DNA from 2 places in the Priestia sp. Y58 genome. Region 2 is predicted to be linked to the other one. Evidence: riboswitches for the same ligand, from Rfam matches in the RefSeq annotation. Region 2 holds a riboswitch; the other holds the start of a gene.
What was found. A riboswitch is a leader RNA that binds a small molecule or an ion and turns the genes downstream of it on or off. The one in region 2 is predicted to bind thiamine pyrophosphate.

Region 1: linked by a shared signal. The riboswitch ahead of thiC (phosphomethylpyrimidine synthase ThiC) and the one ahead of thiT (energy-coupled thiamine transporter ThiT) in region 2 are both predicted to bind thiamine pyrophosphate.

What each region holds. Positions count from the first base shown of each region.
Region 1 covers NZ_JAKWFL010000018.1:12,197-15,769, forward strand. The annotation lists gene thiC (phosphomethylpyrimidine synthase ThiC) at 1-1,642, opposite strand, end outside; TPP riboswitch at 1,753-1,867, opposite strand; gene MMB68_RS27055 (hypothetical protein) at 1,949-2,239, opposite strand; gene MMB68_RS27060 (undecaprenyl-diphosphate phosphatase) at 2,697-3,521, shown strand.
Region 2 covers NZ_JAKWFL010000007.1:177,174-180,746, reverse strand. The annotation lists gene MMB68_RS20855 (ethanolamine ammonia-lyase reactivating factor EutA) at 1-1,330, opposite strand, end outside; gene thiT (energy-coupled thiamine transporter ThiT) at 1,487-2,095, opposite strand; TPP riboswitch at 2,128-2,228, opposite strand; lysine riboswitch at 2,403-2,587, shown strand; gene MMB68_RS20845 (amino acid permease) at 2,690-3,573, shown strand, end outside.

The DNA.
Region 1 (3,573 bases), on a different contig from region 2:
TTGAACAGAACTTAGGTCCGCACATTGAACAGAAATGGGCTGTTTTAGCACCTTCAGCAGGAAGTGTTTCATCGTGATATTCTTTTGCGCGCTCTGGATCTAGTGACAGGTTAAATTGATCATTCCATCTAAATTCAAATCTTGCTTTAGACAGCGCGTTATCACGTTTTTGTGCTCCTGGATGGCCTTTTGCTAGATCAGCGGCATGCGCAGCAATTTTATAGGTGATAACCCCTTCTCGAACGTCTTCTTTATTCGGCAGACCTAAATGTTCTTTTGGGGTTACGTAGCAAAGCATAGCTGTCCCAAACCAACCAATCATTGCAGCCCCAATACCTGATGTAATATGGTCATAGCCTGGAGCGATGTCGGTTGTAAGCGGTCCAAGAGTATAGAAGGGAGCTTCTTGGCATATTTCCATTTGTTTATCTACGTTTTCTTTGATGAGGTGCATAGGAACATGTCCAGGACCTTCAATCATAACTTGAACATCGTGTTTCCAAGCAATTTTAGTTAATTCACCAAGCGTTTCTAATTCGCCGAACTGTGCCTCATCATTAGCATCTGCAATGGAACCAGGACGTAACCCATCGCCAAGGGAAATAGAAATATCGTATGCTTTACAGATTTCACAGATTTCTTCAAAGCGAGTATATAAAAAGTTCTCTTCATGATGAGCTAAACACCACTGCGCCAAGATGGATCCTCCGCGTGAAACAATACCTGTCGTACGTTTCGCTGTTAGAGGAATATAGCGTAAAAGAACACCTGCGTGAATAGTAAAGTAATCAACACCTTGTTCTGCTTGTTCAATTAATGTATCGCGATATGCTTCCCACGTTAGATCTTCTGCTACGCCTTTTACTTTTTCAAGCGCTTGGTAAATAGGAACGGTCCCTACAGGAACAGGCGAGTTGCGGATAATCCATTCGCGTGTTGTGTGGATATCTTTTCCTGTTGATAAATCCATAATTGTATCGGCTCCCCAACGCGTTGCCCATGTCATTTTTTCTACTTCATCTTCAATAGCTGAACGAATAGCTGAATTTCCGATATTAGCATTAATTTTCACGTGGAATTTGCGGCCGATAATCATCGGTTCGCTCTCAGGGTGATTGATATTATTAGGGATAATGGCACGTCCTCTTGCTACTTCTTCACGTACGACTTCAGGATCCATCTGTTCACGAATAGCGATAAATTCCATTTCGGGCGTGATGATTCCTTTTTTCGCATAGTGCATTTGCGTTACATTTTGATTTTTTTTCGCGCGCAACGGTAAACGATTAGTGATAAAGCGCTCATACTGATCTCTTGGATCACCATCATAATAACCGTTATCCTGTGGCTGAACCGTACGGCCTTGATATGTTTCTACATCGTTTCGTTCTGCAATCCACTTTTCGCGCAGAGCCGGTAATCCTTTTTGTAAATTAATTTCATAACAGGGATCTGTATAAACACCGCTCGTGTCGTATACACGGACGGGACTATTTTCTTCTTCACCAAAAGATCCTGTAGTAGGAGACTGATGAATTTCACGCATAGGCACTTTAAGGTCTTCTCTGGATCCTTGGACATATACTTTGTGACTGTTTGGAAAAGGCTTTTTCATAGAAACTGATACATTTTGTTTTGACATGACATATTCCTCCGGTTTCGCATAAAGTGTAGCTATACCGAACCATAAAAAAATCGGGTTCTGTGATAGACAGAACCCGATGGAATAGGCGAAAAAAGAATAAACATATATTCTTTTCAAGACTACTTCCCTCCGCTGGTATAACCCAAATCAGGTTCAAAGGGTTAAAGAGTTTTATTGCACTCTTCTCTCAGTCTGAGCTATCAGACACCCCTAGTAGAAATAACATTCAAATTATTCAATTTACGGCTTAAGTTTACCATCATTCGGTAAAAAATCAACCCTTAAATAAAAAAAGCTAGACAATTAGCGTTGTCTAGCGGCATCGATTGCAATCACAATAGCTGTAATAATATGCATGATAAACCCTAAAAATGGAATCCAAGCAACCAGTGAGGTAACAATCCCTAGTATGTTTCCATAAGCAGATAACCCTCGTCTATTAGCTAAAATGAGCGTGATAGCATGAAGAATAAATCCAATAAAAAGAGGAGTATAACTAAACCCCATAACAATCCCCGCGCCAATTAAAGGAATTCCCAGCAAGGCTTCATACCCAGCAGTGATCCATTTCATTGTACGTACATTTCCATTCATAGTAAAAAGCCTCCTAAAAAAGATACTACTATATACGAGAAAAGAGAGAAAAAAGTTTCAAATTACTTAGGGGATATGTCGTATAAGCAAGCACTAGTTGATTAAAATGATAGATGACAGTAAAGAGGATGGAAAAAACATAATGATTTAGTCATTTTTTCACACCAAAGAAAAATAGTCTAGATGATTCATTTTTAGCTAAGGGCCCGGAATTTATACCGAACATAGTGACTGCTTTTTAAAACAAATAAAAGCTGATATCTTGTTTTTTGGTTATAGCATGTAAGGTTTTTATTACAAATTATTAAAGATTCTTATCTTTTTGCAAATACACATTGTATTTCATAGTTTTAACAATTATGATAAAAAAGCAAGTGTCAAAATAGGAAAATAGTTGAGCATGTAAAACGAAGCGATAAGCTTATTAATTTGAAAGAAAGGCAAGGTACATAGCTTTATGTGGGAAATTATTGTAGCAATCATTTTAGGGATTGTAGAAGGTTTAACAGAGTTTGCTCCTGTTTCGTCAACTGGGCATATGATTATTGTGGATGACCTGTGGTTAAATTCAAAAGAATTATTTTCATCTCCAGTAGCTAATACATTTAAAATTGTTATTCAGCTAGGGTCGATCTTAGCAGTAGTTGTTATTTTTAAAGATCGTTTTATTAATTTATTAGGATTAGGAAAAAAACCAGCTGCTCCAATTGGACCGACAAATCGCTTGAATTTAATGCAGGTAATTGTTGGTCTGTTACCCGCAGGAGTGTTAGGACTTTTGTTTGATGATTACATTGATGAACATTTGTTTTCTTTAAATACGGTGCTAATTGGCTTAGTAGTCGGAGCTGTATTAATGATTCTAGCAGATTTGTTTGGACCTAAACGTCCGCGTGTAGAGACGGTGGACCAAATGTCTTATGGACAAGCATTGGGTATAGGACTGTTTCAATGTATTGCTCTTTGGCCAGGTTTTTCTCGTTCAGGCTCAACGATTTCAGGAGGGGTTCTTCTTGGAATGAGCCATAAGGCAGCCGCAGATTTTACATTTATTATGGCAGTGCCAATCATGGCAGGAGCAAGTGGACTTTCATTGGTTAAAAACTGGCAGTATTTCACATCAGATGCACTACCGTTTTTTATTGCTGGTTTTATCAGCGCCTTTATTTTTGCGCTGGTATCTATTCGCTTTTTCCTGAAATTAATTAATCGTATCAAATTAGTACCATTTGCACTATATCGAATTGTTTTAGCAGCTATTCTATATTTTGTATTTTTATAAAATAAACACGCGTGTTCTTTAGTCCCTTAAACTTCTAATAGAGACTCAAAGA
Region 2 (3,573 bases):
AATCAATTTGATCTAAACAAATAATTTCTAACTCTTTGCTCTGTTTAGCTAATGCTTGTCCTAAGGCTTTTGCAATATCTTGTTCGCATAGAACAACGAGGCACTTAGCTCCCTTAAAACAAGCAATAAATTCAGCGCTTATTACTTTTGCTAATTCTTGAAGCATCTTATAGCTGCAGTAAGGAAAATGAGATAAAGCAATAGCAGCGGGGGGATCTTCTGCACTGAAAATAGTTGAAGCCTGCATACATGACGCCCGAGCTCTTTCTTGAAACAGCTGCGGATTCCACGTCTCTTCTTGCTGAACGGGTATCTCTATAATCGGAATATTTTTTAGCGGCAGCCGCTTCGACCCAATGTATACGGTTGATCCGCTAACTTCTGTATTTTGCATACCAGCACCAATTACAGTAGCGCGCGTTGTCTCAGCGGCTTGAGATACTTGGATGGATTGAAAATGATATGCTAGAAGCGGACCAATGTCTCCGTGTATGGCCACTTCTTTCACGGTTTTTGGCATTTGCTTCTCCATCATTGCTCCTACTCCTCCTGAAATCATAATTGTTTCTGGTTGGATAGAAGATCTTGTATGAGGAGAAACGAGCAGCGAAGAGGTTTGAATTAGTGCTCTTACATAATTCACGGTTTCTTCAGCTAGTAATTGACAGATAGACGAGAGTTTTTCAAATGTTGCTTTTTCACCTTCTCGCAGTGTTAAAGAATTATTTTTTAAAAATTCAGTTAAATAAGGTGAAACGTAGGTAACAAAGCCGTCTGAATTCAGCCGAATTAATCTTCCACCTACATGCAGCGTAAACGTTTCGATCACTTTTCCGTTTTGACATAAAGCGATGTTAGCGGTGCCTCCTCCTACATCAATATTGGCAATTACTGCATTTGTTTCAGCGGAATGTTGGATTGCTCCTGATCCTTTTGCCGCCAATATTCCTTCCAAGTCAGCACCGGCTGTTGCAACAACAAAATCTCCAGCATGTTCGGCTAGATAGTGAACGATAGTTTCTGCATTTTGCTTTCTAGCAGTTTCTCCTGTGATGATCACAGCGCCCGCCTCCACTTGATCTAAGGAGATTTCTGCATTTTTGTACTCTTGTTCTAGTAGTACCGTTAATCGTTGAACATCGATTTCAACCTCGTTTAACATAGGTGTGGTATAGATAGAACTTGCATACGTTACGCGACGATCAATAATTTGACAGCCTGGCAGCGTAAACTGATTTTGTTGATTTGCTATTAACAGCTTGCTTACAATCAGTTTTGTTGTGCTTGTTCCAATATCTAAACCTATGCTCGTGATCCATTTCTGTAGCATGCTATCAATCCTTTATCTCGTTTGAATATGTTGACTATCATAAAACAGTTTTTTGAATATTTCACTAACTATGTTATCAAACCTGACACACTTTTGTGTAAACAAAGGTGACAAATGACAAAAAAGACTAAATCTTGGTAGATTTAGTCTTTTTTCTTATGATGAATGTGATTTAGTTACAATCATTCTTGATGCCGATGGAATTAACAATGAAAGAATGACTAAGCAGGCTATTAGTGACCCTACCATTGAAATACCGTTCATTGAAAAAGAATACCACAGAGCGGACATACCTTTTGGTGCGTACGATCCCCAGAAAATAATACCAGCAATAAAGTGCCAGAAATAACGTGCGAAGCTTCCGATAATAAGGGATAAAACAATCAAAACAAAAGCTTTTGATCTGTTATTGGTAGCTAAATTTGTTTTAATAGATTGTGAAAAAATACCTCCAAAACCTATAAAAGCAAAAGCCACAATATATTCAATAAATGTTTGTAGCGCTGTTAAAATATAAGCCGTTCCTGTCGCTAACTGCAAAAGCCCCCATAATAGACCAGATAGAGCCCCGCCTTTTACTCCCCAGCGAAAGCACATAATAAAAATGGGCACCATGGAGAACGAAATACTTACAGCCGTTGCAATCTTAATGGAAGGCAAAAGGTCAAGTAGAAGTGCCAATGCTGCAAAAATAGCTATTTCAATTTTAGCCTGTAAAGGTAATGCTTTATTCACGTTTCTCACTCCTGTTTTTGAATCATTCATATCAAACGGTTTACACAGGAGTAAGCAAATATATGCTACTATTCCCACATTCCTACGCTAGCGTTAACTAACAGGTTCTAAGGGTCTGAACATTTCGTTCACTCTCAGCACGGCGGCTCCCCCTGTGGTACGTTTGGATATTTATGTAGTATAAAGACAATGTTTATTATACCATATGTAACAAAATAGATTCGAGAGATTTCAAAGATGTTTCTATTTTCTGAATCTATTTTTTATAATGACAATCGTTTTAGTATTTGTTATACTTCTTTTATGTCAATTGAATATAAAAAACCCTCATCCTAATCGATGAGGTAGAGGTCGCAGTTTTTAATAGTAAAGTAACGGAAATGCAGAGAACATTGAGGATGTTGCTTGAAAGGAAAAATTGCCGAAGTTTAGATCACTTCTCGGTTGATTTAAGCTGGGGCTGTCTCCGAACAGGAACAGAACTGTCACATCATGCGAGTGATGTGAAGAGCTATCTTCACGGAAGGTTGACGCGGTTTTCAGATTTAAAAGCGCGCACATATACTGCGGGCTTTTTTTATGTTATCCCGTCTCTTTCCGTACATTCGAAAGGAGTATTTATCTATGCAAGAGCAGCAAGAATTAAAACGTGGGTTGAAATCTCGCCACTTAACGATGATTTCATTAGGAGGAGCCATTGGAACCGGCTTATTCCTAGCAAGTGGTGGAGCAATTCACACAGCAGGACCTGGGGGAGCGCTTTTAGCTTACGCTATCATTGGCGTCATGGTTTACTTTTTGATGACCAGCCTAGCAGAGCTCGCAGCTTATATGCCTGAAGCTGGTTCATTTAGTACGTATGCGTCTCGTTTTGTAGATCCATCCTTTGGTTTCGCTCTCGGCTGGAACTACTGGTATAACTGGGCTATTACGATTGCAGCTGAATTATCCGCTGGAGCCCTTATTATGAAATTTTGGTTCCCAAACTCTTCTTCTATTTTATGGAGTGCCCTGTTTTTATTAATTATGTTTGGGCTTAACTACCTTTCTGTAAAAGGATTTGGTGAATCTGAATTTTGGTTTTCGTTAATTAAAGTAGTAACGGTTATCATCTTTTTAGTTATTGGTATTATGATGATTTTTGGTATCTTTAACAATGAAGCACCAGGTTTTAAAAACTTCACGCTTGGTGATGGACCGATTCACGGTGGATTCTTTACTGTACTAGGTATTTTTATGGCTGCTGGTTTTTCATTCCAAGGAACAGAGTTGCTTGGAGTCGCGGCTGGAGAAAGTGAAGATCCCGAAAAAACGGTTCCTCGCGCAGTTAAACAAGTCTTCTGGCGCATCTTGTTATTTTATATTTTAGCTATTTTTGTTATTGGAATGCTTATTCCATACACAGCGGATTCATTAGCAAGTGATGATGTGCGGGTAAGTCCGTTTACTCTAATATTCGAACGAGCAGGTCTGGCGTTTGCGGCATCGGCTATCAATGCCGTTATTTT